3 regions of the Frankia alni ACN14a genome follow, and region 1 is predicted to be linked to each of the others. Evidence: riboswitches for the same ligand, from Rfam matches in the RefSeq annotation. Region 1 holds a riboswitch; each other region holds the start of a gene.
What was found. Region 1 has a riboswitch for cyclic di-AMP ahead of FRAAL_RS21490 (peptidoglycan-binding protein). Riboswitches for the same ligand answer to the same signal wherever they lie in the genome.

Region 1 (9,761 bases):
TTCGGCTGGCACTCGACGGCTACCAGGTGACGTTTCTCGACCATGGGAGGGACAGCGTCCTCGCCCTTGGGGAGGCGCGCGAACCGGGACTGCCGTTCGTTCTGCTCGGTTCCGACAGCGGCGCCCTGCGTGCGCTGGTCGGCGCCGCGTCGCCCGCCGTTCGCCCGGACGCGCTCATCCTGGTGGACCTGCCGCTGCTGCACCGCGCGGTCGCCGGCGAGCCTCCGGACCAGCCGATCCCACGGTCGCTTCCGGACCTGCCCATCCTGCTGCTGCATGGCGAGGACGACCGGGTGACTCCGTTTCCGCTCGTTCGCATGGCGACGCGGACCGCCCGGGGCGCCCGGCTCGCCTCCCTGCCCGGTGGCCGGGGCGTGTTGCGCGGCCCGGGCCGCCGCGCCGCCGGCGCGCACATCCTGCTCTTCCTGGAGAGCCTGCGAACGCGGCGGCTCACCCCTGTGCCGCGCTCCGCCTCGCCAGCCTGACCACATCGCACCCCGCGGCTCCTACTCGCCGGGCGCGACGCGCTGGTTCCCTCGTCGCCCGGCGGGCCCTCAGTCCCTCGACGCTGGGCGACTCTCGGAGTCTCCTCGTCGCCCTGCGACTCTCGGAGTCTCCTCGCCTGGCGACCCTCGGAGTCTCCTCGCCCCTGCGACTCGGAGTCTCCTCGTCGCCCGGAGACCTCCAGTCCCCTCGCGGGCTGCCGTTTCCGCACGCCGACGTCGTGTCGTACTTCGTTGCCCGCCGCCGTGAGCCCCGCATCCGGCGCTGTCGGCCCGGCGTCGCGTGTTCCAGCGCTGCCACCGCGATGCGCCCCCGCCCGGCGGGGTTGGCGCCGCGTGTGGTTCTTCCGATCCGCGGTCCGAGCCTCCCCCGTCGATCGGGTCTCACCGTGGACCCCGGGCAAACCGGGGCGTACGCCCGACATCCCGTGATCCTTCTCGACGTCCGAAGGTTCGGTTGATGTCCCAGTGTTGCGGTCTCGCAGCACTATGCACGCACGGTGACAGGCGCGCGCCGAAATTCGGGCAGAACTAGTACTTGTCACTACGGTACGTAGTTCGCTACGGTTGCCGGGCACTAGTTGCTCCGGGCCGACGCCGAGTTCTGCCCACGGTCCGGGGTCCCTCCAAGACAGCTTGGGCAGAAGCGGGGGAACCAGGTTCCTCCGGGCGGCCCCGTCACGGCCGCCCTCGGGGTTAAGTCGCCTCCACGGAGACGACCGGGCTTCCCGGCCCGAACCCGACAGCTAACCTCGCAGGCGTACGGGAAGGATTCGACGTTGCCTGTGTACCGGGAACGCTCGGCCGCGGTCTCGATGACCGCCCTGGCGACCTGCGCTTTCTGCGACGCGCCCTCGCCACGACGGGCGCCGTTCTCGCCCTGATTCAGTCGCGAGAACGTGCCAACGCCGGCGCTCGCCGGCCGGACCTGCGCGCACGACATCACCGGCCCACCTGACGGACCGCACGGGTCGCCGTCGGCGGGCGGCCGCGATCCCCGGACCGCCTGTAGCGGGTGGCCAGGCGTGACGCGGCCGTCGCGCTGATCGGGCCGGATCTCTCACCAATCTCGAAGCTCGCTCCCGCCTTTTCCCTTCATCTGTTGGTCGGGTGCTGTTTCGAAATCAGATAGTCCGTGCTGCCCTTATCTGATGAGTGAGAACCGCTCCCCTCCATCGAGCGGAAGTCACCACCGATTCCACACCCATGTTCGACGACACCGAAATGAGATGTCAAAGAATGGCTAAGGGAAAGCATCGGAAGCGTTCCACCCGGCATCGCGGCGCCGTCATCGCCGCCGCCGGCGTGATCGGTGCCGGAGCCAGCATGCTTGTCACCGCGAGCCCGGCGAGCGCCGCCACCGGCACCGTCTCGGACGTGACGATCGCCAGTGCGGCGGCGAATGCGGGCCTCGCCGGCTGCCGCGGCGTTCCGCTGTCCACCTGGGTGGCGGTTGCGCTCGGCGAGTCCGGCGGTAACACCTTCGCCCACGCCACGGTCGGTGAGGACTCGCGCGGACTCTGGCAGATCAACATGCGCGCACACGCCGGTTGGGTGGGCAGCCGCAACCTCTACGACCCCGCCACCAACGCCTGGGCGGCGAAGCGAGTCTGCGACAGCCAGGGCATCACGGCCTGGAGCGCGTACACCCGCGGCATGTACAGCCGGTTCCTGGGTCGTGGCCAGGCCGCGGCGGCCGCAGTCTCGGGCGGCATCAGCGTCCGCACCGTCTCCTACACCGCACCCGCAGCGCCTGCGCCGGCGTTCCCGACCGCGTATCCCTCGCTCGCCTCCGGCATCGGCTACCGGCAGGACGTCCAGCAGATTCAGCAGAAGCTGGCCAACCTCGGTTACCCGATCCAGGTCGACGGCCAGTTCGGCTACCAGACGAACCACATGGTCAAGGACTACCAGCTCAAGCATGGTCTGCTCGTGGATGGCGTGGTCGGGCCCCAGACCCGCGCCAGCCTCGGTATCTGACGGGTCGCAGGGCGTCGTGGCGCCGCCGGGTGACGCTCCCAGCCTCATCCGGCGGCGCTGGCATGTGCGGCAGCCGGGCGCCGTGGCGTCTCGCCGAGGAACCGATCCCGCCGGAGGAACCGATCCCGCCGGAGGGACTCATCCCGCCGGAGGGACTCATCCCGCCGGAGGGACTCATCCCGCCGGCGCCATCCACGTCGCTCGGCGCCCATCCCGCCGTGGGAACCCATCGCTGGGTTGAACGCCTCCCTCGCGGGACGCCTACCCGCCGTGGGTTGCATCCTGGCGCAGGACGCGCGCGGGCGGGGACACAGACCCACCGGGAGGACGCATATCGCCGGGTGAGAGGACTATCCGCCGGTCGGACGGGGTATTGCTCGCACCGGCCCGGACGGGGCCGCCGGTCCCCGGGCGAGGGTGTGCAACGGGGGCCGATCAGCGAGGATCTCCGAACCGACGAGGATCATCATGGTCGACGAGCTCGGAACCGTTGCGGGCCCGATCGCCCGCCCCGGCGTCCGGACTCCCGGCGAACCAGGTCACGGCTCCCGGTGGTCCGGCCCCGCAGTGGCGGCGCGCGGGCCCGAGGTAGGTGTCGTGTTCGCGGTGCTGGGCCCGCTTGAGGTCTGGCGCGGGCCGGGCGAGCGCGTCCGTATCGACCAGCGCAAGAAGCGCGCTCTGCTGCTCACGCTGCTGCTACACGCTGGACGGTGGACCTCGGTGGAGGAGATGCGCCTGGCGCTCTGGCAGGACGACGCGCCCAGGTCTGCCCTCGGCAACATCAAGACCTACCTCTCCGAGCTACGGCACACGCTGCCCCCGCCGATCGGGGACCCGGCCGTGCCGGCGTCGATCAGGGCGGTGGGCCCCCGGTCCGCGATCCTTCGTCGACCGGCCGGCCCGGGACGCATCGAAAGCCGTCCGGGGGAGTACCGCCTGCTCGTCGTCCCCGACGAGATCGACGTCGTCCGCTTCGAGCAGGCGGTCGAACATGGCCGGGTCGCGGCCCGCGCCGGCGCGCCCGCCCGAGCCGCCGAGTCGCTGGAGCAGGCGCTCGGCTGGTGGCGCGGAAACGCCTTTGACGAGTTGCCGGCCGAGGTCGGTGGGGCCGAGAGCCTCCGCCTTGAAGAGGCCCGGTGGTCGGCCCGCGAGGCGCTGATAGACGCGCGCCTTGCGCTCGGTGAGCACGATCAGGTTCTTCCGGCGTTGCGCGCGCTTGCCGTGGAGTACCCGACCCGCGAGCGTCTCTGGGCGCAGCTGCTCGTCGCCCTGGAGCGCAGCGGTCGCCGGGCCGAGGCGCTGCGTGAGTACCGCGGCCTGTACCGACGGATGGTCACTGAGCTCGGGATCGAACCCGGTGCTGAGCTACGCAGGATTCATCAGGAGGTTCTGGACCCGGCGCGCGGCTGGTCGCGGTCCTCCTCGGAGCCGATGGGCACGCCGCACCGCTGAACCTTCACTGAACCGCGCCTGGGAATCCCGTCAGGCATGGGACCGTCCATCCGGTCCGCTGATCCGAGTTGGCGCGTGCAGGAGCGGGGGCCGGCCCATCCGCCGGCAGGCGGGACTTCTTTCGGATGCCGACCGTCGCGCCGCGGGCTGTGCCTACAGTCCGTCACGCGGAGGAACGCGAACAGGGAGGGCACGCATGGCGGCGACCTTTCCCGGCGACCGGCGGCGACCGGTCTCTCTGCGGCGGCGGCGCTGGGCCGGGGACGCGACCGCGACCATGACGAGTTCGGCGGCAGCCTCCTCCTCACCATCCGTGAGGCTGCGGTGACCACGCCCATCACAGTGCGGCTGCCGGGCCCCGACACGCGGCTGGCGTCCTGTCGGCCGAGCTGCTGGTTTGTCGTTCTGGCGGATCGGGATCCGGTCGTGCTGCCCGCGGGGGTCCGGCGAGTGCTGCGATACCCCTCGGGGCGGCCGTGGGTCGTGGGCGACTGGCCGGACGAAGCGATGATCAGTGCGGAGACCAGTCGCGCCCGGATGGCCCTGGTCGGCCGAGTCGCGGCGAGTTCCAGCCAGCTCCTGCGCCTGCTGATCGCCGCGCGGGACGTGCACTCCCTCGACGTCGCGCACGCCGTGGCCGGGGACTACCACGTCATTGCCGAGATCAACGGGCAGCGCAGGCTGCAGGGGAGCCCAACCGGCACGCGTCGGATCTTCACCGCGATGTCCAGGGGTCAGCACGTCGCCGCCGACCGCGCCGACATCCTGGCCGAGCTGGCCGGCGGTGCACTGGACCGCACGGCGCTGGCCCTGTCGCTGCTGGATCCATGCCCGCCGTACCCGCTCGACGACCTTGTCCCCTGGGCGTCGGTCGAGACCGTGCCACCCGACCACTACCTGTTTCTCGATCGTGACGGACGGGTCGAGCGGATGCGCTGGTGGCGGCAGCCGGCGCCGGTGCGCTCGCGCGCCGAGGGCGCGCCGATCCTACGAGCGGCCCTCGCCGAGGCGGTGTCCGTTCGGGTGGCTGCGGGGCGCGCCGTCAGCGCCGATCTGCCCGGCGGGCTGGCTTCGGCCGCTGTGTGCTGCCTGGCGGCCCGCGGCCCCGCCGACATCGTTGCGGTCACGGGGGTCGCCCGGGACTCCGATGGTCCCGATTCATGCTGGGCAGCCGACGCGGCGGTCTCGTTGCCCGGAGTTGTCCGGGAGATTCTGTCCGCAGGTGAGCTTCCGCCAGCCTTCGACGGCATCACCTCCGCCGACGAGGCGCTCGACCATCCCTTCGTCGGCCTCGTGGATCGGGCGACGCTGCGGGCGGGACTCGACCGCGTCGCACTCTACGGACCTCGGCTACACCTGACCGGCCTCGGAGGCGTGGAGGTGACACAGGGCGCACTGAACTACCTGCCTCGACTCGCCCGCCGGCGGCCCTGGACCGCGTTGCGGCACCTGAGCGGCCTGCACACCCAGGCAGGTTGGCCGTGGGCCGCGGGCCTGCGGATGATGCGCCGTCGGAGCTACCGCGACTGCATGGGCGACCTCGCCCGGGCGCTCGACCAGGCTCCGCTCGGGGGACGCCCCGCACGGCCGCGGCCACCCGACCCGACGGCGGCCCTGGACTGGACGCCGGCGCCGGTCGTCCCGGACTGGCTGACCCCTGCCGCCCTGAGGCTCATCGTCGAGGCCGTCGCCGACGCGGCTCACCGAGACGGTCCCCTCGCGCCGACGCGGGACGGCCACGCCGACCTGTTCGCGATTCGGACCACCGCGTCCGCCTTCCGGCTGTTCGACCAGATGGCCAGCCCGGTCGGCCCGCCGTTGAGCGCGCCGTTCCTCGACGACCGGGTAGTCCGCGCCGCGCTCGCCGTCCGGGCGGAGGAGCGCGCCTCCCCCTGGGAGGACGGGCCGCTGCTCAAGGAGGCGATGCAGCAGGTGGTACCGGCGAACTGCCTGCGTGGGGAAATCTCGGGTGGCGCCGATGCCGATGCCGAGCAGATCCGAGGGCTGCACGCCAATCGTGGCGCCCTGGTCGGGCTGTGCGACGACTCGCCGTTGGCCGACCTCGGACTCATCGAGCCGGAGATGCTCCGGGAGGCGTGCCGTGAGGGGGCCGCGGCGGACCGCCGGCCCCAGCCCCTCCGACCGACCTTCGCGGCCGACGCGTGGCTACGCACCCTCACCGGCCGTCGGGGCTGAGCGGCCGGTCGGGTCGCGGGCGTCCGGCGCCGGCACGGACGGGTCTGGCAGATCTGCCGAAGAGTGACGGACCAGCGGGAGTGGACATGGTGATGTTGCGATCCGATGTGGTGCGGGCGCCGACCGAGTACGGCGCCGTGCTGCTGCACACCGACGATGGGCGGTACTGGACGCTCAACCGCTCGGGTGACCTGGTTCTGCGCGTTCTGCTGGACGGGGGAGACGTCGCCGCAGCCGTGCGGGAGCTGTGCACGACCGTGGAGGTCGATCCGCAGGTCGCGCGCCACGATGTCGAGGGTCTGCTGGCCCAGCTCGCCGACGTCGGACTGATCGAGCCGGAGTCCGAGACACGGTGGTCGCCCGAGGTCGAGGCCGGATGGCCGCGGGACGGTGCGGGGCGGCCGGAGGCACGGCGGTGACGGCGCCGATGGTGGTCGACCGGTCGGGCGTCGTGCCGCGTGCCGGGCGTCGGCTGGAGGCGATGGCCGCCGTCGGGGCGGCACGGCTGCTGGCCACCCAGTCGCCGGCACGCATCCGGCGGGTGCTGGCCAGGCTCGGCGGCGGTGCTCGGCCGGCGGATTACGCCACCGCGCTCGCCGCGCGCCAGGCGGTGATGGCCGTGAGCCCCACCTGCCGAGAGGAGCGCGGTTGCGTTCCCCGCTCGATCGCCACCACCCTGCTGTGCCGGATGACAGGCAGCGTGCCGACCTGGTGCGTCGGGGTGCGGACCGTCGCGCCCTTCGCCGCGCATGCGTGGGTCGAGGCGGATGGCGCGATCGTCGGGGAGCCGGTGCCACCCGGGTACCTGCGGGCGCTTCTTGCCGTCGGGCCGGGGACGGAGCCGTGGTGAGGGGGCTGGCCGAGCTCTGGGCGTTGTTGCGGGGGCACGGACGGCCCGTGATGATCGCCACGGTCCTGACCGTGATCGGCACCGGCGTCGGGGTGCTCCAACCACTGCTCGTGATGAGGGTGATCGACACCGCGCAGGCCGGCGGTATCCCGTTGTGGCTGGTCGGGGCGCTTCTTGGCCTGTTCGTCTGCCAGGCGATCATCGATACCACCGGGCACTACCTGCTGGAACGTGCCGGTCAGGGGATCCTGCTCGGCCTGCGCCGACGGTTGATCGGCCATCTGCTTGCGTTGCGGGTGCAGGTCTTCGACACCCGCCGGATCGGGGACCTGATCTCGCGGGCGAACACGGACACCACCGTGGTACGCGAGGCGGTGGCCTACAGCTTCACCTCCCTCGTCACCAGCCTGATCGGGGTGGCCGGCGCCGTCGCCCTGATGGTGTGGCTCAATCCGTGGCTGTTCCTGCTCGTGGTCGCGGTGGTCGCGGTGGCCGGGGTTGTGGTCCTCAGCGCGCTGTCCCGCATCCGCGCGGTGTCCGAGCGCGGGCAGGCCAGCGTGGGAGGCATGACCGCGGATCTGGAACGGGCCCTGGTCGCGATCCGCACCGTACGGGCGAACCGGGCCGAGGCGCGCGAGGCCGAACGCATAGGCGATCACGCCGCCGCCGCCTACCAGGCAGGCATCCGCATGGCGAAGCTGGACTCGGTCATCGCGCCCGCCATGCAGTTGGCCGTGCAGGGCAGCGTCCTCGCCGTCCTGCTGGCCGGTGGGGTGCTGGTGGCTCGGGGTTCGGTCTCGCTCGGCAGCCTCGTCGCCTTTCTCCTCTACGCGACCTACCTGGTCATGCCCCTGTCTCAGCTCATCGAGTCCGCCGCCACGATCCAGCGCGGTCTGGGGGCGCTCACGCGGGTCAACGCCGTGTTCGCGCTGCCGCGAGAGGACGACGACACCGTGCTGCGCGGTCCGCTGCGCACGATCGCGACCGCCTGGCCCGCCGGGGTGACACGGCCCCCCGCCCGCCTGCTCGCGCGGGCGGCGCCGAGGCAGGGTCAGGTGGCGTGCTGCCCCTCACCGGAGCGGACGGGCGGAGGGGAACGGCCCGCGATGGTCGCGGCGCGGAAGACGGCGGGTGACGGCGACGGACCGGCGGCGATCGAGCTGCGCGAGGTGCGTTTTGCCTACACCACAACGCCGGTGCTGCGGGGAGTGTCCTTCCGGGTGCCCCGGCGGGGCCACGTCGCACTGGTCGGAGCCTCGGGGGCCGGCAAGTCGACCGTCCTCGAACTCGTGGAGCGGTTCTACGATCCGGACGAGGGACAGATCCTCTTCGCCGGTCGAGATGTCCGTTCCCTCTCCCGCAGCAGTGCCCGGACCTGGGTGAACCTGGTCGAACAGAACACACCGGTGCTGCACGGCACCCTGCGAGACAACATCGTTTACGCGATGCCGGAGGCGGGCGAGGAGGAGATTGCTCAGGTGGTGGCGACGGCAGGGCTGAAAGATCTCGTCAGTCGGCTGCCGGATGGGCTGCACACTCCCGTAGGCGATCACGGCGTGCTGCTCTCCGGCGGAGAGCGGCAGCGGGTGGCGATCGCCCGTGCGCTGCTGCCGAGCCCCGCCGTGCTGCTGCTGGACGAGCCGACCTCGCAGCTCGACGCCGTCAACGAGCGTGCTCTCACCCAGGCGATGCGCCGGATCGCCGCCGAGCGCGCTCTGCTCGTCATCGCGCACCGCATCTCCACGGTCCGGGCAGCTGACCGCATCATCGTGCTGGACGAGGGCCGCGTGATCGCGGAGGGCACCCACGACGAGCTGATGGCGACCAGCGCGTTCTACCGGGGACTCGCCACCGCCCCGCCGGCGCGGCCTGCGCAAGCGGCGGGGGAGCGGGCCACGCGCGACGAGGAGCGCCCGCCGGCAGGTCCGCTCGGACCGCCGCCGACGGGAGGAGGCGACAGCCACTCGGGGTCGCTCGGCCCGCTGGGGCGCCGTCGAGCCGGGCGTCGTGCTGCCGTGGGGTGAAGGACCCGAGTAGCCGTTCTCGCCTTCCCCCTGCTCCAACCGGCCCCTCCTCCCGGCGCCGTCAGCGCGTGACCGGAGGGGCCAGGGCGGACTTGCGGACCTTGCCCATGGGATTGCGCGGTAGCTCGGCGACGAAGTGGATCTCCCGAGGTCGCTTGTGGACGGATAGTTCCCGGGCCACGAAGTCGGTGAGGTCTCCGGCTGCCGACCCGGTGTTCCTGCCACCGCCGATCAGGTCGGGGGCGACGACGAAGGCGGTGATCCGTTGGCCGAGATCGTCGTCGGGAAGGCCGACGACGGCGGCCTCCCGCACCTGCGGATGCGCCAGGATCGCCGCCTCCACCTCACCCGCGCCTACTCGATATCCCCCGGACTTGATGAGGTCGGTCGACCGTCGGCCGACGATCCGGTGGTGCCCATCCGGCGCGATCACCGCGGCGTCACCGGTACGGAACCAGCCGTCGGCGGTGAAGGTGTCGGCGGTGACCTCCGGGCTGCCCAGGTAGCCCCCGTACAGGGTTGGCCCCTGGACCTGCAGCTCGCCGATGCTCTGCCCGTCGGACGGCAGCGGGGCGCCGGTCTCGTCGTCGACGAGCCTGGTGCGTATGTCCTTCAGCGGCGGCCCGACCCAGCCGGCGCGGCGCTCGCCGTCGACCCGGCTGCTCGTCGTGATCAGCGTCTCGGTCATCCCGTATCGCTCTATCGGCGGCAGGCCGGTGAGCGTAGCGAGCCGATGCAGGATCGGTGCCGGCAGGG
Region 2 (9,761 bases), 1.9 Mb from region 1:
TTCGCCAGGACCTGGTTCTTCTCCCGCAGCGCGAGTTCGAGCTTCTTGCGGAAGATGCCCGGGTCGAGCAGGTCCTGGACCCGGATGCCGGTGCGGGCGACCTTGTCGCCGTAGGTCGGGCCGATGCCGCGGCCGGTGGTGCCGATCCGGGCCTTGCCCAGGTAGCGCTCGGTCACCCGGTCCAGCGCCCGGTGATGCGGCATGATCAGATGGGCGTTCGCGCTGATCAGCAGGCGCGAGACGTCGATGCCCCGGGCGGCGAGCCCGTCCATCTCGGTGAGCAGGACACCGGGGTCGATCACAACCCCGTTGCCGATCACCGGCACGCAGTCGGCCCGCAGGATGCCGCTGGGGATCAGGTGGAGGGCGTAGCGCTCCTCCCCGATGACCACCGTGTGGCCAGCGTTGTTGCCGCCCTGGTACCGGACGACGTAGTCGACGGCGCCGCCCAGAAGGTCGGTCGCCTTTCCTTTTCCCTCGTCGCCCCACTGGGCGCCGATGAGGACGAGAGCGGGCACCGGGCGAGGTTACTAGGGATGGCACTCGCGCGTGGCCGGTCGGCCGATGCCGCGACCAACCGGCGCCGAGGACTCACGATCCGTCGAAGCCGAGTTCCCGTGCGGCGGCGGGATCGCTGTCGGTGAGGAAGTTCTGACAGCGGGTGGCCTCTTCGGTCTCCCCGATGGCCGCCGCGGCGCGTCCGAGCGCGGCCAGGGAACGCAGGAAACCGCGGTTCGGCTCGTGCGACCAGGGAACCGGCCCGGTGCCCCGCCAGCCGGCGCGGCGCAGCGCGTCAAGTCCGCGGTGGTAGCCGGTGCGGGCGTAGGCGTACGCCTCGACGGGCCGGTCGCCGGCCAGCGCGAGTTCGGCGAGGGCGGCCCACGGGGCACTGAGCGCGGGCGAGGCGGCGGCCACGGCCGCCGGCGACTCCCCCGCGGCCAGCGCGTCGGTGGCGATGGCGTCGGAGGGCAGCAGCGTCGGCGGCGGGCCCGAGAGCAGGTTGCGGCCCGGGTCGGACGGCGTCGTCATGGATGCATCCTGCCGCACGGCTGTGGCGACCTGCCGTGCGGGTGGTGCGACCTGCCGTGCGGGTGAGGTGACCGGCCGTGTGCGGGTGGTGCGCAGCCGCGGCGGGTCACGACCGGACGGTGACGTTCCACAGGTTCTGGCCGACGGCGCCGGGCTGGCCGTCGCTGACCCGGGTCAGGTAGCCGTAGAGGGCGGCGATGCCCTGCGACTGCGGACCGAACTTTCCGTCGACGGTGAGCAGGAAGCTCTTGTTGCGCATCGCGGCCTGCCAGACGAACGCGTCCGGGCGGACGTCGTTGCCGTAACCGGCGTTGAGGACGGTGCCCTTGTAGGAGTTGTCACCCATCTCCTGGCGAGCGCGATCCAGTGTCATCGGCGGCTCGGCGGGGGCGAGGGCCTGCTCGATGACGTCACCGGAGCCGACCGCGGCCGGGCCGTTGTTCGTCAGGCCCATCTTGCGCGAGCAGGACGGCCAGGGCTGCCATCCCCGCGCGTTGTAGAGCTTGGCGGCGGCCTCGTCCTGGGTGGCGGGGGAGGCCTGGTAAGGCCGGCCGGAGTAGCCGAGGCCGTGCCAGGTCTGGTCGTCGAACTGGTAACCGCCGGAGAAGCCGTTGCCCGTGTTGGTGGCGTAGTTCCCGCCGGACTCGCACTGGCGGAGCTTGGCGAAGTCGTCGGCGGTCGCGGCGCCGGCCGGGGCCGCGGCGACCGTGCTGACCGCGAGCCCGCTGCCGACGATGGCCGTCACCGCGCCGGTGGTGCGAAGGATGCGACCCGCGGTCGAGTGGGCCTGCGGGGCCCGATGTCTACCACCACGCCGTCCTGACGGCATGTCAGTCCAATCCCGATCGCCTGCGGGGTGAGCTGTCGGGTGCGGGCTGGGATGGCCCGGCCGGTCCGCCCCTGGCCGTCGGTACTGCGTGGGAAACGTTCTCCCCACACCGGATGGCTGGGACGAGCCTGCTTAACCCCAAGGGCGTCAGAGACGCCCGGATGGTGGGTCCCCCACTCCTGCCCGTTGCGGTGCGTACTAGGACCAGCCGCTCGCACGTCGGGCAGGACTCGGCGTCCGTCCGAGCGACCTCGCCGGGTGGCGAGTGATCGGCACTCTAGCGAGAACGGTTCAGGGGGCGCAAACCGGGGTGGTTCGGAGTAACCAGGTTGGGACGCGCGAACGGCGGAGCCCGACGGTGCCGCCCGATCGGGTGGCGGGGTGTGCCGCCGGCGTCGTGGGGTACCACCACGACGGACGTCGGCGCCCGGTGCGGAGTTGGTGGCCGACCGGCCCGTTTCGGAGCGCGCAGCGGAGATCGTCCGGGCGTCCGGGCGGGCCGGTCGGGGCGAGTCGGTGAGCTCCCCTGGCCGGTGTCACCGGGGTGGGAAGGTCGTCCGGGTGGCGTGACGCGCGTCCCCGCGTCCCGGGCCGGATGGACTACGTGCGGACGGTGCCGTTCGGCGGCGCGGCGATCGGCCGGATGGCTACCGCGCGTGATGCGGCGCTCAGCCGAAGGTGGCGTGCCAGGTCGCCGGGCCGACGATGCCGTCGACGGCCAGACCGTGGCTTCCCTGGAAGGAGCGGGCGGCGGCGGCCGAACGTGGCCCGAAGTGGCCGTCCACCGCGATCGGGTAGCCGAGCTGGCTCATCCGGGTCTGCCAGGCGCGCACGTCGGCCCGGTCCTGCCCGACCAGCGCGGCCGTGAGGTTGCGGGTGAAGTTCGGGGTGGTGGAGGCGGCGGGACGAGCGGTCAGCGGGGCCCGCGTCGCCGAGCGCGACGCCTGCGCCGCGCCGCTGGCCGACGAGCCGCCCGCGAGCTGGTCGGCGCCCATGCCGCGACCGCAGACCGGCCACTGGCCGAAGCCGGAGCGCTGGGCGAGGCGGAGGGCGGCCTCGTCCTGGACCGCCGGGGCCGCCTCGTGTGGCAGACCGGAGTAGCCGAGACTGTGCCAGGTGCTGGCCGAGAACTGGAAGGCGCCGTAGTAGCCGTTTCCGGTGTTGGTCGTGTAATCACCGCCGGACTCGCACTGCCGCAGACCCGCCCAGGTGCTGGCCGCCTCGGCCGGCTGGCTGACGGCAAGAGTGCCGCCGACCGCCGCCGCGAGAACCGGAGCAACCATGAGGGCCCGCGCCCGGATGCGGGTGCCGGCGCTCCATTGTCGGCCACTGGTACGTGCGTCGGACATATGTTTGTGGTCCTTCCCCACGCCTGCGAGGTGAGCTGTCGGATTCGGGCTGGGAACTGCCCGGCCATGCCAGGGATTCCTGGGGACGTGCGTCGCACCGAAAGACCCTGGTGCGTCCGTCGCTCATGGCTTCACCCCGAGAGCATCGAATCCCTTCGACGCTCGGAGATGGTTCCCCCGTTCCTGCCGCCCGGTCTGGCGAAATCGTCGGCCGGGGGCAGGATTCGGCGTGCCGCCCGACGAATGCCGGACGTTGTTGTCGGCACGGCGAAGACCATAACCACGCCGGCCGGCGAGTCGCCAAGCATTGAATAGGTCACGTGAAAAAGAGCACAGTCGGCGCGCCTGCTTGAGCACCCGTGGGGTGACTGGTATCGCGCGTGCGCGCCCGCTCATCAACCTGGCGTTATCGCGGGCGGGGGTATTTGTGGCCGGCTGATCACCCTGTTTGCCGATGGGTGATGGCGAGCGGAGCGTGGTGAATCACGCCGAATGGGTGACCTGCGGGAAAGCAACATCGACTGTGCCCCGGCGCGCCGGATGGGCGCAATGCGCCGCTTACCCGGGTTCGTCCGGGCCAGCCTACTCATGTGAGAAAAACAACGGAAACCTGGTGGTGACTTACGACCTTGTCATGCAGCTGCGGGAAGCACGCGGCGGCGTAGCGGGGCCCCAAGGCCCAGCTCCCGGGCAGGATGTCCTGGTTGGGTGCGCGGGGCTTCCGATGCGGTAGCACGTCCGTCTCGTGTGGGTCGATCTGGCCGAAACCTGCTGCTGATAAGCGTGACCAGGCAACGGACCCGAGGTGGACCACTCGGCGAAAGACAGTGGTCCCCCAGTCGCGTGACGCAACTGGGGGACCGCGGGTGGTCGCATGATACGGGACATCGTCGGGACGATCGATGGGGCGGATCTCCCGGATGTCCGTTCTGTGCCGGTCGCTTCGTCCCGACGTCGGGGTGCCGCCGGGAAACCGCGCGGCCGTCGGAACGGACGGCGATGCGCGTCGGGGCCGGTCCCGGCGACGTGCCGGCCGGGGCCGGCGGAGCTGACAGAGCCGACGGATCCGAGGAAAGCCACAGATCAGCCGGCCCGGCCCCGGATGTGCCCGGGTCGGGCCGGTCGGCGCCCGGCGGCACACCCGGCGCGGCGATCGCCGGGTGTCATCCTCCGGGTCGGGAGTGTTGCGGTCGGGTCGGGCTCGGAAGCGGGCGGTGCTATGCCCTGCTGAGGGACCGGCCGGCGGAGCGGAGGTCCTCGCACGCCTGGGCCACCCGGGCCGCCATGCCGCTTTCGGCGAGCTTTCCGTAGGTGCGCGGGTCGTATGCCTTCTTCGCCCCGACCTCGCCGTCCACCTTGAGTACCCCGTCATAGTTCTTGAAGACGTGGTCCACGATGGGGCGGGTAAATGCGTACTGGGTGTCGGTGTCCACATTCATCTTCACGACGCCGTAGTCCAGGGTCTCTCGGATCTCGCTGAGGTCCGAGCCGCTGCCGCCGTGGAAGACGAGGTCGAACGGCTTCGATCCGGCCGGCAGACCCAGCTTCTGGGCGACGTGGTCCTGACCCTCGCGAAGAATCGTCGGACGAAGCTTGACGTTTCCCGGCTTGTACACCCCGTGCACGTTGCCGAAGGTCGCGGCCAGCAGGTAACGGCCCTTCTCGCCCGAACCGAGGACTTCGGCGGTCCGCCACATGTCGCCCGGCGTGGTGTAGAGCTTCTCGTCGATCGCGCCGACGACGCCGTCCTCCTCGCCGCCGACGACGCCGATCTCGACCTCAAGGACGATCTTCGCGGCGGCGGCGTCGGCGAGCAGTTCCTCGGCGATCTTGAGGTTCTCCTCGAGCTCGACGGCCGAGCCGTCCCACATGTGGGACTGGAACAGCGGCTCGCGGCCGGCGGCGACCCGCTCCTTCGAGATCGCGATGAGCGGCCGGATGTAGGTGTCGAGCTTGTCCGCCGGGCAGTGGTCGGTGTGCAGCGCGATGGTGACCGGGTAGGCCTTCGCGACGTGGTGGGCGTACTCGGCCAGGGCCTCCGCGCCCAGGACCATGTTCTTCACCGTCGAACCGGACAGGTACTCCGCCCCGCCGGTGGAGACCTGCACGATTCCGTCGCTGCCCGCCTCCGCGAATCCCCGCAGGGCGGCGTTGAGGGTCTGCGACGAGGTGACGTTGATCGCGGGGTAGGCGAAGGACTCGGACTTTGCCCGGTCGAGCATCTGGGCGTAGGTCTCTGGGGTGGCGATGGGCATCGGTGGGGCTCCTTGTCGAAGCTGTCGGGGCGCCGATCAGCCATGGACGGCGGCGCTGAGCAGCCCGACAGGGCCGGCAGACCGCCGTTGGACTGTTGGTGGGCGAAGGGTATGACGGCTCGCCCCGTCGGGGTGGTCGGATGCGGCCGACGTCGCCGGGACAAAGTCGGTCATCGACCCGGCGCCGGTGCGCATTGCCTGTTCGGCGGGAGGTCGGGGGTCGCCGAGCGGCGAGACCAGGGGTGGGGGGAGCCGATGGCCCGGACGGGTGTGGTCCGTCGGCAGGCCGAGACACCGACCGTGGCGACGCGCCCGCCACCCGGCCGGACCCGCCCGGCACACTGGTCACGTGGACGTCGGCAGTCTGTCCGGGACGACGCTGTACATCGTCCTTTTCGCGATGATATTCACCGAGAGCGGGATCCTGATCGGGTTCTGGCTTCCCGGGGACACGATCCTGTTCGCGGCCGGCCTGGTCGCCGCGGACGCGGGCGCGGACGTCTCCATCTATGTCCTGTCCGTGGGGGTCGCTCTGGCCGCCAGCGCCGGCGCCGCCGCGGGCTATTACACCGGGCACCGGCTGGGCCGGCCCTTCCTCGAGCGCCGCTACGCCCCCGCCCTGGCCCGGACGGAGGAGTTCTACCGACGGTTCGGGGCGGTCACCCTGGTGGCCGCCCGGTTCGTCCCGTGGGCGCGGACGTTCGCCCCGGTCCTGGCCGGGGCCGTGGCCATGCCGTGGCACCGCTTCCTCCTCGCGGTGGTGTCCGGCGCGGTGGTGTGGGGGACCGGGCTGATCCTGCTGGGCTACGCGGCATCCGCCATCCCTGGCCTGCGCGACGCCACCGGCTGGCTCGCGCTGGTGGTGGTGGCCGTGTCCGTCCTGGCGGGGGTCGGGGGCGAGCTGCTGCGCCGCCGCACCGCCCGGGGCCGGTCCGCGCGCGGTCAGTCAGACCCCGAGGCGGCCACCGCCGACCGGGGGACGGCAAGCGATGATCCCCACCCGGACGGCGATTCGCCCGCGGCACCGGTGCCGGCCGCGGAACCGGACCCCTCGGCCGCCTCGGCGACCGATCGGGACCGGTGACCGCCGGGTCCGCGCCACAGGTCGTCGACCGCTCGCCGCGACCCGCCGCCGGAGGACGTCGGCCGAGTACGCCGGCGTTGTCCCCGTGTGCGTCGTGCGGAGGGGTTGCTGCCCCGGTCGCTCCGGCGGGTAATCTCCACCACACGACTACCAGATCACATCGGGTAGGCAATGGGTGTCGATGATGGTAATTCCTGACTACTCCTAGCTAGCCTTGATCGATCCAGGCACGAGGTCGGGGGGGCCGACCGAGCGAAGGGTCCGATGCAGCGCACGCGTAATCGCCACCGGGCGCCCCGCCGCCCGGTGCTGCCCGCGTGGACAGTGGCGGCGGGCGTCCTGTTGGCCACGCTCGCGCTCGCGCTGTGGGTCACCGACCGTGCTGGAACGGCAACCGGGAGACTCGCCGCCCGGATGGCCGGCGCGCCGTCGACGGCCGAGGGGGCGCCCCCGGGGAGCCCCGCCGGCGCGGACGCGGGCACAGCCACGGGCCGGGCCGGCTCCGGCTCCCTCGGCGCGGCGCGCACGCCGGCCCGAGAGCTGGCGGCGCCCATCGGCGGCGCTGCCGGGTCGCCGTCGGCGCGGCGGCCCGACCCGGGTGCGCCGGAAACGGCCTCTGCGGGCACCCCCCGCCCGGCCGCGCCCGGCCAGCCGACGGCCCGGGCCCGCCTGATCGCCGACGTGATCGCGGCCACGAACCGGGCCCGGCGGGCGGCCGGCTGCCCGGATCTGGTGGCCGACCCGGTGCTGACGGCGGCGGCCGGGGCGCACAGCATCGACATGGCCGTGTCCGGCTACTTCCGCCACGACAGCCCCGACGGCCGTAGCCCGTTCGACCGGATGGCGGCGGCGGGCTTCGACTACTCCGTCGCCGCGGAGAACATCGCCGCCGGCCAGCGCAGTGCCGCCGAGGTCGTCCGGGACTGGATGGACAGCCCCGAGCACCGGGCGAACATCCTCACCTGCTCGCTGACGCGGATCGGCGTCGGCCTCGCGACGGGCGGGAGCTACGGCTACTACTGGACGCAGGACTTCGCGACCCCCGAAACGGGCCCCTGACCCGATCGGCCGGCCCGGCTCGGGCAGGTACCCGGGAGGCGTCGCCCGCGCCCGGCACCGGCGGATTCCGGTTTCGGGCGTGGAGGGGGCCGTCCGGCCGGGTCGACTCGCGCCGATGGTCCGCGGCCGCCGGCCGGTCGATCCCGTAGGGTCGGGACGTCGTCGCCGACGGCAGCGAGGGCGGCACGGCCGGCGGAGCGGACCGCGGCGATCGCGACAGGACCGTCGACGCGGGTGACCCGGGCATGGGTGACCCGGGTAGGAGGAGTGGGCCGTGGTTCGGGCGGTGGTCACCGGCGCGGCCGGGTTTCTGGGCGGAGCGCTTGCGCATGCCCTGCGCGAACAGGGCGCCGACGTCGTCGCGCTGGACGTCCGGCGCGCGCCCGGCGTGGTGCAGGCCGACATCAGCCGGCCCGGCACCTGGGAGCAGGCGCTCGACGGCGCCGAACTGGTAATCCACGCCGCCGCCGTGGGCACCGGCGGTGTCGCGGAGCTCACCCCGGTGCGCCCGGGGCGCGCCGGGGCGCCGCGGCGGGTCTCCGGTGCCGAGGTCCGGCGGGTGACCCTCGGCGGTACCGCCGCCCTGCTCGACGCGGCCGCCCGCGCCGGGGTCGCGCGTTTCCTGCATCTGTCCTGTGTGGACGTGCTGTCGCGGGTGACGCCGCGTGACGGCGAACGCGCCGAGGTCAGCCGGGTGAACGGGCCGCTGGTGGACGAGTCCGCCCCGGTCGGCCTCACCGGCGACGTGCGGGCCGACGCGCTCGCCGCCGCCGAGCAGGCGGTGGGTTCGGCCGCGGCGCACGGGCTCGGAGCCACCGTGGTGCGCATCGGCGACGCCTACGGCCCCCGGGCGGGGCGCTGGACACTGTGGCCGGTGCTGCTCATGCGGGCCGGCCGGTTCGTCCTGGTGGACGGCGGGCGCGGGGTTCTCAGTCCGGTCCACGTCGATGACGTGGTCGCCGCGGTGACGGCGGTCGCCGCCGCGGACCGCGCCGCGGTCGCCGGCCAGGTGCTGCACGTCACCGGGGGCGAGCAGGTCAGCGCCGCCGAGTTCTTCGGGTACTACAGCCGGATGCTGGACCTGCCCTCGCCGCGGTCCGTGCCGGGCCGGCTGCTCGGGGCCGTGGACGCGTGGGACCGGGTGCGGGCCCTCGGCGCGGGGCTGGCGGCACCGAGGTCCCCGGCGTCGGCAGGCGGTGCGCTGGCGAGCGGTGTGTCGGCGGGCGGTGTGTCGGCGGGCGGGGTGTCCGCGGGCGGTGGGTCCGCCGCGGCGGAGCCGGAGCCGGCCGGGACTGCGCCGGCCGCGCCGCCCGGGGTCGCCTCGCCGCCGCCCGTGCCGGGCCGACCCGCCGCAGCCCTGGTCCGCGGCCTCGGCGCGCGGCTCGTGGCCGGCGTCGACCCGCGCGCCCGGGTGGACCTCGGCGCGCTCGGCGTGCGCGAACTGACCCGGGACGCCGGCTTCTCCATCAGCCGGATCGGCAGCCTGGCCGGCTGGTCGCCCGCCGTGCCCCTCGCCGACGGCATGGACCGCACCGAGTCGTGGCTGCGGGAACGGGGCCTGCTCGGGGTCCGGGAACCGTCCCGCCGTGGGTGAAGGGCCCACCCTCACCACCCCTCGGCTGCTCGCCCTGCCGCTGACCGTCTGGAACGCCGGCTACGTCGCCGAGGAGCTCGCGCCGGCACTGGCGTTCACGGCGGTGGTCGCCCGTTCCGGCGGGCGCGGCGGGGACGGGCTCGGCCCGTACGGCGGGATCGTCGGCACGGATCCGCACGCGCCCGCCCCGGATCCTCTCGACCCGGCCGCGTCGCTGCGCCGCGAGTTACGCCGTCGGGCCGGCGCCGGGCGCTCGGTGCTGACCTGGGTGCTGCGGCGCAGGTCGGGGCCGGCGGCCGTCGGCCTGGTCGCCGCGGACACCCACGGCCGCCGCGCCGTGGTCGGGGTGTCGATCGTGCTCGGCTGCCGGCGCGAGGGCTACGCGACCGAGGCCGTCCGCGCGGTCGCCGGCTGGTTCGAGTACCGCGGCGCCCTGGTGGAGACGAGGATCCGCCGCGGCGACGGGATCGGAAAGCGCCTGGGACAGGCGACCTCGTTCGTGCCCACCCCCGTCCTGATAGCCGACTGGTGGCGGATCTGGCTGCGTCCGCCGACGGGTTGA
Region 3 (9,761 bases), 1.8 Mb from region 1:
AAGTGCCCTGGGACGAGCTCGACTGACCCGACTCGCCGCCGCCCGGGCCCGAGCCCGGGCGCTCAGTCGACGGGGATCATGCCGCCGCTCTGCCGCTGCCAGAGGGCGTGGTAGCGGCCGCGACGGTCGAGAAGCTCGCGGTGTGAACCCTGTTCCACGATGCCGCCGTCGGCGAGGACGATGATGCGGTCCATGTTCAGCAGCGTCGACAGGCGATGCGCCACGGCGATCACCGTCTTGCCGCGCCAGAGCTCCTCCAACGCGTGCTGGACGAGCACCTCGCTCTCGCTGTCCAGGGCGCTCGTCGCCTCGTCGAGAACGAGCATGGGCTTGTCGTCGAGGAAGGCCCGGGCGATCGCGATCCGCTGCCGCTGCCCAGTCGACAGCTTGATGCCGCGCTCGCCGACGACGGTGTCGTAGCCCTCGGGTGCCTGGCTGATGAAACCGTGCGCGTGGGCCCGCCGCGCCGCCGACTCGACCTGTTCCTGCGTGGCCGCGGCGGCCGTCCCGTAGGTGATGTTGTCCCGGATGGAACGGTGGAACAGCGTGGTGTCCTGCGGGACGTAGGAGATCGCCGCGCCGAGCGCGTAGTTCGGCGTCGGGCGGCCGTCCAACCGGACGGTGTCCGCCGGCAACGGGTAATAGCCGAGCAGCAGCTTGACGAGCGTCGTCTTGCCACTTCCGCTGCGGCCCACGATGCCGATTTTCTCGCCCGGTTCGATCGTCAGATCGATGCCGGCGAGCACCGGCCTGCCGTCGTTCTCGGGATAGGCGAACGACAGCCCACGGAACTCCAGTCGCCCCGGCGCTCCCGGCACAGCCGCGGGAGACGTCCCAGCCAGCACGGCCGGCCGGTCCGCGGTGACGGGTCGACCGGCGAAGAGATAGTGGTAGGCCTCCTCGACCCGCGCCAGGCGGAGGTTCAGCTCGGCGATCTCCCAGACCGTGCCCCAGATGAAGTCCGAGAACATCACCAGCACCGACAGGAACGTCGCGAACTGCGCCAGGCTCAGCTCGCCCGTCAGATACAGGTGGAGGTTGAGCAGGATCGAGACCGGCCAGACCAGATAACGTACCACGAGGGACATCGAGGCCCAGAAGACGATGGTCCAGAAGAACGAGCTGCGGGCGGCCTCGATGACGGCACGGCGGCGTCGGGTCACCTGCTCGTACTCGGCCGTCTCCTGCCGGAACGACTTCACGCTGACGAAGTTCGCGATGACGTCGATCACGTAACCGTCCATCTCGGAGACCTCGTCCGCGAGACGCTTCTCCGCCCGCGACGAGCGGCTCACGGTATGCCGGCCGACGGCCATCATGAGCAGCACGGCCACCAGGAACGTGAGCCCCGAGTAGACGTTGACGGAAAACATGATTATGACAATGGAAGGCACTCGGATAACCTGCTCCACATAGGTGAAGCAGGTGGTTTCCAGGATCTCCCGGAACTCGCGGCCCAACGACGCGATGTAGCTGCTGATCTTTCCGGTGAACTTGCCGACGAAGTACGGGTAGCGCTCGTCGATGACGCTGCGGAAGAGGATGTTCTCGTACTCGTAGCCCCGATCGTTCAACAGGCGAAGGTAGGTGAGCTCGCCGGTGCGCCAGGTCAGGTCGTGCAGGAGATTGCAGCCGATGAGGATGGCCGCATACCGGTACACCCCGTCGGTGGACTCCGTCACCTGGGCCAGCGACTGGACGAACCTCCCGATGAAGACGGGCAGGATGGCGAGCGCCGTGTTCGAGACCGCGAAAAAGGCGACCACGACCAGCAGGGATCCCTTGAAGGTGCCGACGAAACCCAGGTAGGAACGCAGCCCGGCATGCCGCCCCGGCTCGCCGCGAGCGGCGCTGCCGATATCGCCGGCCGAGGACTCGGCGGATCCTGTTCGTTGCCAGGGAATGTCGTCGCCCGCAGCGTCCACCCGGAAATCATGACAGGCTGGGGGCGGTATCCGCATCCCATTTTTCGGCCGCGGCCCCGCCGGGGCCGCAGACCCTCCGGATCAGTGCGCATCGGATCGGACCGCTCCGAATCGGGTCGCACCACATCGGGTCGGGTTGCACCCCATCGGGACGGGTTGCTGCCGGGCCCGGGACCGGAGCGGATGGCGTGGGACTGTTGGGGCGGCCCGCCGCGGTGAACCGCTCACCCCACCGACTCACTCAGCGAAGTGGAGCGAGCACGCTCGCCGGGCGACGTGGAGCGAGCACGCTCGCCGGGCGACATGGAGCGAGCACGCTCGCCGGGCGACGTGGGTTGGACGTCGTCGCCGGGCGAGGGGCCGCACGGGCACCCGACCGCAGTCGGCGTGACGGCCGTTCACCCCACCGGGCGTTCTCACCGCTTCCCCAACGGACGCCACACCCTGCGGCGAGGGGGTGGCGACGACGCCCGAAAACGATAGCTTTTGTCGGCCGACCAGGCGATTGCGACTCGCTCCGGCGGGTTCTCGCGCTTCTGTAGCGTCATGAGCGGAGCATTCCCGGTGGCGGCCGGCCGCGGCCGCCGAACACCCACAGGGAAAGGGGCGTCGCATGCCTCGCGGACGCTGGTTCGGTCTGGCGGCGGTGGTTCTCGTCGCGGTGACGGCCGCGTGTTCCACCAGCGAGGGCTCGGCCGGCGCGCAGGCCCGCTCCGCGGCGCTCGCTCGAGAGGTGGCGGGCCCCGTGGGCCCGCCGGACGCCGCACGCCTGCCGCTGCTGTTCGTGCACGGCAGCCTCGGCTCGGGGGACCAGTTCGAGTCGCAGGCGCAGCGCTTCACCAGCAACGGATATCCGGCCGACCGAATAGCCGCCTTCGACTACGACGGATCGGTCTCGGACATTCCGTTGGACAAGATCTTTCCACAGCTTGACGCGAAGATCCAGGACCTGCTCCGGGCGACGGGGGCGAAGAAGGTCGATCTGGTCGGGCAGGCGGAGGGCGCCGGAATCACCGAGCGGTACCTGGCAAGCTCCGCATCGCGGGCGAACCGGGTCGCGCATCTGATCAGCGTGGAGGGCTCCCTCGCGAGCGGACCGCCCAGGGGGGTGCCGATGCTCGCCATCTGGGGCATCGGGGATCCCACCCGACGGGTGCCCGGGGCGAGCAACGTCCGTTTCCCCGACCAGGAACGCACCCGCCTGCTGACCTCGACGGGCACCTTTCGGGAGATGTTCCGCTTCCTCACCGGGACCGAACCGTTCACCACCGACGTCGTCGCGGAGAAGGGTCAGATCGAAATCTCCGGCCGCGTGCTGCTCTATCCCGCGAACACCGGGGTCGGACGGGCCCGCCTGGAGGTCTACCGACTCGATCCGAAGACGGGCAGGCGCCTGCCGAAGGGGCTCGGGGGCCTTTTCACCCTGACCGACGACGGATCCTGGGGCCCGTTGCGGGCGGACGGCACCACCCCCTACGAGTTCGCCGTCGTCCGGTCCGGGGAACCCGTCCACCATTTCTACTACCAGCCCTTCCGCCGCACCGATCGACTCGTCCGCCTCCTGACCAGCCGGCCGGGCGAGGAGGTCGGCGGTGGTATGAAGACCGACCCGAAACAGACCGATCTCGTCGTGAGCCGCGCCCTGGAATGGTGGGGGGACCAGGGCCGGAACAGCGACATCCTCACCGTCGACGGGACGAACGTCCTGAGCTCGGCGGTGGCCCCGCGGTCCAAACTGGCCCTCGCCGTGTACCTGTTCGATCGCGATGCCGACGGTGTCTCCGACGTCATGGTTCCGATCCCCGACTATTTCGGGATCGGCTTCATCACCGGCGCCGATCTGCACATCCCGGCGGGCGACCGCTCGGTCGAGGTCGTGGTCACCCCTCGCGGGCAGGCCGCGCACCGGGCGGTGCTGCGGGTACCCGCCTGGCCATCCGACACCGACCGCGTCACGCTGCACTTCCGCGACGACAACTGACCACGCGCGGACGACCGCCGACCACGCGACGACAACCCACTACGCGCGACGAAGCGCACTACGACAACGCACTGCGCCAGGGCACTACGCCAGGGCACTACGCCAGGGCACGCCGAATGCCGTCCGCGGCGGCCGCGTACCCGGCCCGGAACGCCTCCCGCTCGCCCGCGGTCATCCAGCGTGCCTCCAGCAGTCCCGCCGGCTCGGCGCCGAGCGCGGTCTCGACGACCGTCGGCGGCCGGGCCGGCGACGCCTCGCCGCCGGGCGCCCGGCCGTACACGAGCACCACGTCGACGTCGCCGTAGGCAGCGGTGAAGACCAGGCCGGCCGGCAGCCGGCCGACGGCACGGAACGCCTCCGCCGAATCGGACCCCGCGCCCAGCGCGACCGCCCAGCGGTCCGATCCCCAGGGGGTGACGGAGACTCGCCGGGCCTCCGCCCGGTTCACCACCGGCCGAGCGGCGGTCGCGTTCTGCGCTCCGGCCGGCCCCGTCCCCGCCTGGCCGGCGGGGGGTTGGGGTGGCGCCGCCGATCCGGGGGGTCCGGCCGGATCGGCGGCGGATTGGTGACCCTGCATGGGCAGGGCAGGGTCACCTGTCCACGGCCGCCGGTCGGCGGGGCCGGCCGGCTCGCTCGGGCCGGCACCGGTCGGCGGCTGCCTGGGAGGAACGGGGGGCGACGGCGTCGACGAGGGTGCTGGCCTGGCCGGGGAGGGAGCGGGCCGGGTCGGAGGTGGCACCGCGACGACGGCGGACTGCCGTTCGTGGACGAAAAAGCGCACCGGCGCCACCTCGTACTCCGGCCAGCCCTGCTCCGCCGCGAAGTCGTCCGCCGCCGACGGGGACACGAAGGTGATCACCACATCGGCGACCTGCCGGTCACCGCCGGGCGCGAACCGGACGACGCCGTAGACGATCGCAGTTCGATCATGATCTCTCCTCGGCTCCGTCACGATTGGCACCGCCCTTCCGGACCCACACCTCCTGCGCCACATTCCCTGTGCCGCCGCCGTCGCGGCCCGGCCGACCGGGCCGGTGGCCGCCACCGACGCTGGTGGCGGCCACCAGGGTCGGTGGCCGTCGGTCCGCCCCTCCCCTCCGGGCCGGCGATGACCCACCGGCCGCCGGATGCGCCGGCCCCGCCCGGCGGAGGTCGCGGCTCGACGCGGGGCGGGGCCGGCCTGCATCCAGGGTGGCCCGAGCGGGCGTGGCCGGGAAACGTCAGTCAGGCATGCTCTTCTCGTATGGGCTCGACGAGCCCCGGCCGACCCAGCCCGGGCCGGACCGGGCCGGGCTGGACCACGGCCGCATCCGCACCGCTGCGTGCCCCCGCACCAGCGGCGCATGGACAACCGCGCAGCCTCCCCCAGCCGGGGCAGGAGCGCATGACCCGGTCGGATGAGACCGAGGCAGTCAGCTGGTCGCCTACCAGATCCGTCGCGGCGCCGCCCGCTCATCCGGGCCGGCCGGATGTCGGATCCACGACAACCTCGCGATCACCGCAAGCGCCGGCAACCTATGCCGGTTTGGCATAGCGTCGTCATCCTGACGTCTCAGCCGCAGCCCGGCGCATCGGACTTTCCGCCGTCCCGGCCGGGCGATCGACGCAGGTCGAAGCCCGACGGAAGGCCGGTCGATGTCCTACGAAGCCGGTCCCTACCGGGTCTCCCGCACCCTGCTCGCCCGATCCGACTTCCGGACCGCATGCGAGACCCGGGACTTCCGGACGGCCTTCCGGCTGATGAAGAAGTACGACGGTGCGAGCCAGAACCGCATCGCGTCCCCGGTCGAGGGTCTCAGCCAGAGCCGCGTCAGCCGGATCATGCAGGGCGAGGACCACATCGCCCGCCTCTCCCTGATCGAGCGCATCGCCGATGCGCTGCGAATACCGGGTGCCTATTTCCAGCTCGCCGCGCGCCCGTGGGAGGCGGCGGACGAGGCGGGTGACGTCGACTCCCGTCCGCCGGCAGCCCGGCCGGCGGAGCCCGGTGGCCGGGTGTCCCCCCCGCCACCGGGCTCGTCGGCGGCGATCACGGCGGCCGAGCCGGTCGGGGCCTCCCGAGGTACCCGGGCCGGCCCGGACCCGGGTGGGCTCGTCGTCGAGGAGGATCGCGCCGAGCTGCGGTACGAGGACGGCATGTACGTCGCCCATCAGCGCCGGCTCGTGCTCAACACCGGCGTCGAACCGGTGACCCGCTACCTGATGCGCATCTCCGTCGACCGCTTTCCCGGAGATCAGGAACGCGCCGCCCGGCTCTACCGCAGCAATCCGCTGCGCTGGGAGGAACTGCAGCTCAGCGCGCACTGCGGCGACGAGCGCATGTCCTGGCAGGTCAAGACCGACTGGGATGCGCTGAAGGAGGTCTGGCTGCTGTTCGAGAACAATCGTGGCCGATTCCCCCTCTACCCGGGCGAATCAGCCTGGATCGAGTACAGCTACCGGGTCGGCGAGGAGAAGTGGGGCCCGTGGTTCCAGCGGGCCGTCCGGGTACCGACCAGCTTCCTGTCGGTCGTGCTGGACTTCCCCGCCGAGGTCGATCCCGTGGTCTGGGGCATGGAGACGTCGATGACCGCGGACGCCTTCCCGTTCCGCACGGCGATCGCCCGCACGGATGATGCCAAGAGGCGCGTTTTCACCTGGTCCACGAACAATCCTCCGCTGCACGCCAGATATCGCCTGGAATGGAACTTCCGGGCGGTCGCGTCGAGCCGGGATCCCGCCGACCGAACCGTGGCCCGGCCCAGCGGGCAGATGGCCGCGGCGGGCATCGTCCAGGTCGGCGATCCCTCCCTGCACCAGCCGGCTCGGTCGTTCGAGCTGCCCGTCGAGGCCGAGGACGCCCGCCGCGTCGTCGCCGAGCTCTCCTCGGCCATGGAGCGGGTGTCCGCTCTGCACACGTTCGGGAAGGGGATGGGCATCGCCGCGCCCCAGATCGGGATCAACCGAGCGGCGGCCATCGTGCGGTCCGCGGACGGCGACATCCTCACCCTGCTCAACCCGCGCGTCATCGAGTCCGTCCCCGAGAGCGACGAGCAGTACGAGGGGTGCCTGAGCTTCTTCGACGTCCGCGGCATCGTCCCGCGGTCCCTGGAGCTGCACGTGGAGCACACCGACACCTCGGGCCGCCGCCACATCACGGTGTACCGGCAGGGCCTCGCCCGCCTGGTCGCCCACGAGATCGATCACCTGCACGGGCGCCTCTACACCGACCGGATGCGCCCCGGGGTCGTCCCCATCCCGGTCGAGCAGTACCGCGGCACCGGCTCGTCCTGGACCTACAACCCCTGAGCTCCGCCACCACCCGACCGGTCGGTCTCGCCCCGTCCGACCGCGCCGCCCGACCGCGCCGTCCGGCCGAGCCCCGGTCACCGACATCACCGGGCCGCCCGACCGACACATCCCCTTTCGACAGGACTACTCGCGGCGTGCCGTATAGTTCGGAAAAGCGCGGAAGAGCCGCTCCGCGCGAGGGCGGCGGTGGAATTTTTCTCGACTCCGTTAACGGCTGCGCCGACGCGGGTAGAGAACGCCCCCGGCCACGCCCGGGAGAGAACCGGCCACGGACCGCGAAGGGTTTGTGGTCAGCGTGGCCGACCAACCGCAATCCAGGCATTCCGCGGGGCCACGAAGGCCGTTAGAATCGGGCGCGCACGCGGGCGCGAAACCGCAGAACCGAGATCATTCAAAGACGATAGAACGCACTGTGGCTATCGTCACGTACCCTTGATTTCCCGGGGTCACGCTCAGCTATGTTCGTCGCCATGCCGTCAACTGATGGCAGACGTCGGGTGGCACGCCGAACCCTGCCCCCACCCGATGAGAATCAAACCTGCGGCAGGGACGGGGGAACCAATTCCGGGCGCCGAAGTCGGGCGTCCTAGGGGTGAAGCCGAGAACCGCGGCCGGGCATTCCCAGCCCGAACCCGACAGCTCACCTCGCAGGCGTGGGGAAGGGCAACTCAATGTCCAACGCTCGTTCGCTCGGTCGGGGCCTCAACCGGATCAAGCTCGGCACCCGGGCCGCAGTCATCGCCACCACTCTCGCCGCCTCCGTCGGCGGCGGCCTCGCGCTGTCCCAGCCGGCCAGCGCGGGGACCAACGCCGACCACTTCCTGCGCGCCGTGATCCCCTGCGAATCCGGCGGTAACCCGCACGCGGTCAACTCCATCGGAGCTGGCGGCCTGTTCCAGTTCCTGCCCAGCACCTGGCACGGTCTGGGCGGCCGTGGTCTGCCCCAGAACGCCAGCGTCGGGGAGCAGTGGCAGCGCGCGCGGCAGCTCTACGCGCAGGCCGGCACCAGCCCCTGGTACGCGTCGAAGCCCTGCTGGGGTCACCGGATCTGAGGCCCCGACACACCGCGCCGACATCCGCACTCGGCCGACTCTGATCCGCACATGATCGATCGGATCGTGCTCGACAGATCGTGAGCCGTGGCCGGCGCGAGGCGACGCGACCCAGCACGGGTCAGGAGCCCCGTCCCCCGAGCGGGGGCGGGGCTCCGTCACCACCCGAACCAGGCACCAGCCACCAGCTACCGGCCACCAGCTATGGCCGCCGCCCGAGCGGCACCTTCGCGGGCGGCCAGCGCAGCTCCATGCAGAGCTGCCCGTCGTCGACGTCGACGATCATGTCGATGGCCCGACCCGACGGCGCCGGCGGCAACTGGCCCGCCGGCCAGGAACACGACAGAAACAGGCTGGCCGTACGTGCCTGCGCAGTGACGGTGAGCAGGACCCGGCGGCTCGGCATCACCCGCAGCGCATGGTGCACCTGCTCGACGAACTCGCCGCGCACCGAGGCGGGAAGCTGGTCGAGACCACCGGAGATCTGGCTGGACACGACCGTGCCGTGCCGTTCGGCGGCATCGATGGCCTCCCCGAGCGCGCTGTGCACGGCGTCGTCGTCGAACAGCAGCCGCCGCACGGCGACCGCCCGCCGGGCACATTCCGAGCGCACGGCGTCGGCCTGCGGATCGAGCCGGCCCGCCGCGACGCCGGCCAGCAACGGCGCCACGTCCCGTTCGACGGCCCGCAGCAGCACGCTGCGACGCTCGCGCACCCGGTCCCGGTTCTCGGCGCGTCGGACCAGTTCTCGCTCGCAGTGACTGGCCCAGGCGCGGACATCGGCCGTGCTCCACAGCAACGGACCGACCATGACCAGGCAGATCTGCATGATCCACAGGTAGTAGAGCTGCATGAGCAGGTGGGACAGCGCGAACGGGTCCCGTGGGTTGGTCAGCAGGCTCACCGCGATCATGGCGGCGCCCACGGTGACCGAAGCGAGCACCCAGCGCCACACCGGGCGGGACACCGTCACCAGCATCACCAACGGCGGCAGGCTGACGAGCGGCCAGGCCATCATCCGCACCTCGCCGGCCTCGCCGGCGTTCCACCCGCCCCCCACCGCGATCCCCAGGCAGAGCAGCACCACGGCGGCCGCCTGGGCCGGCGTCAGCGGCCCGGACCGGAAGCGCCGCCGGGCCACAGCGACCGCCGCGAGCGGCGCGAGCAGCAACGCGAGCGCCAGCGGGATCGAACGGACATGGGGCAGGGCACGGCCGGCGGGCAGAACCAGCAGGATCAGCCAGAGTGCGGCGAACCGGCCGGTCACGTGGCGTAGCTGCGCGGTGTAGAGGGCGCGCAGCAAGCCGGCCGCGGGCGCCACCCTGGCCCAGGGGTCCGCACGCCCGGCTCCGCGGTGTGCCTCGCCCGCCGACTCGGATCCGACCGGCACATCGCCGACCGGCACGTCGCCGGCCAGCAGGTCGCCGGCCAGCCCGGACTCGATCAGCACGTCGCCGGCCGGCCCGCAGTCGATGGGCAGGCAGCCGGCCGCGCCCTCGTCGGACGTCGGTC

Region 2: it holds a riboswitch for cyclic di-AMP, as region 1 does, so the genes downstream of both, FRAAL_RS29055 (transglycosylase family protein) here and FRAAL_RS21490 (peptidoglycan-binding protein) in region 1, are expected to answer to the same signal.
Region 3: it holds a riboswitch for cyclic di-AMP, as region 1 does, so the genes downstream of both, FRAAL_RS28405 (transglycosylase family protein) here and FRAAL_RS21490 (peptidoglycan-binding protein) in region 1, are expected to answer to the same signal.

Annotation. Positions count from the first base shown of each region.
Region 1 covers NC_008278.1:5,329,049-5,338,809, reverse strand. Annotated here, with positions in the region: gene FRAAL_RS21495 (alpha/beta hydrolase) at 1-485, shown strand, start outside; cyclic di-AMP (ydaO/yuaA leader) riboswitch at 1,127-1,278, shown strand; gene FRAAL_RS21490 (peptidoglycan-binding protein) at 1,743-2,483, shown strand; gene FRAAL_RS21485 (AfsR/SARP family transcriptional regulator) at 3,081-3,935, shown strand; gene FRAAL_RS21480 (asparagine synthase-related protein) at 4,443-6,131, shown strand; gene FRAAL_RS21475 (lasso peptide biosynthesis PqqD family chaperone) at 6,218-6,550, shown strand; gene FRAAL_RS21470 (lasso peptide biosynthesis B2 protein) at 6,547-6,981, shown strand; gene FRAAL_RS21465 (ABC transporter ATP-binding protein) at 6,975-9,005, shown strand; gene FRAAL_RS21460 (acyl-CoA synthetase) at 9,067-9,761, opposite strand, start outside.
Region 2 covers NC_008278.1:7,248,471-7,258,231, reverse strand. Annotated here, with positions in the region: gene FRAAL_RS29070 (adenylosuccinate synthase) at 1-518, opposite strand, end outside; gene FRAAL_RS29065 (DUF3151 domain-containing protein) at 592-1,029, opposite strand; gene FRAAL_RS29060 (transglycosylase family protein) at 1,136-1,858, opposite strand; cyclic di-AMP (ydaO/yuaA leader) riboswitch at 1,861-2,062, opposite strand; gene FRAAL_RS29055 (transglycosylase family protein) at 2,527-3,207, opposite strand; cyclic di-AMP (ydaO/yuaA leader) riboswitch at 3,215-3,418, opposite strand; gene fbaA (class II fructose-bisphosphate aldolase) at 4,425-5,462, opposite strand; gene FRAAL_RS29045 (DedA family protein) at 5,812-6,546, shown strand; gene FRAAL_RS35915 (CAP domain-containing protein) at 6,811-7,605, shown strand; gene FRAAL_RS29035 (NAD-dependent epimerase/dehydratase family protein) at 7,880-9,199, shown strand; gene FRAAL_RS29030 (GNAT family N-acetyltransferase) at 9,192-9,761, shown strand.
Region 3 covers NC_008278.1:7,079,942-7,089,702, forward strand. Annotated here, with positions in the region: gene FRAAL_RS28380 (serine/threonine-protein kinase) at 1-26, shown strand, start outside; gene FRAAL_RS28385 (ABC transporter ATP-binding protein) at 63-1,961, opposite strand; gene FRAAL_RS28390 (lipase) at 2,539-3,906, shown strand; gene FRAAL_RS28395 (hypothetical protein) at 4,004-4,858, opposite strand; gene FRAAL_RS28400 (peptide deformylase) at 5,542-7,194, shown strand; cyclic di-AMP (ydaO/yuaA leader) riboswitch at 7,691-7,866, shown strand; gene FRAAL_RS28405 (transglycosylase family protein) at 7,869-8,249, shown strand; gene FRAAL_RS28410 (hypothetical protein) at 8,452-9,761, opposite strand, start outside.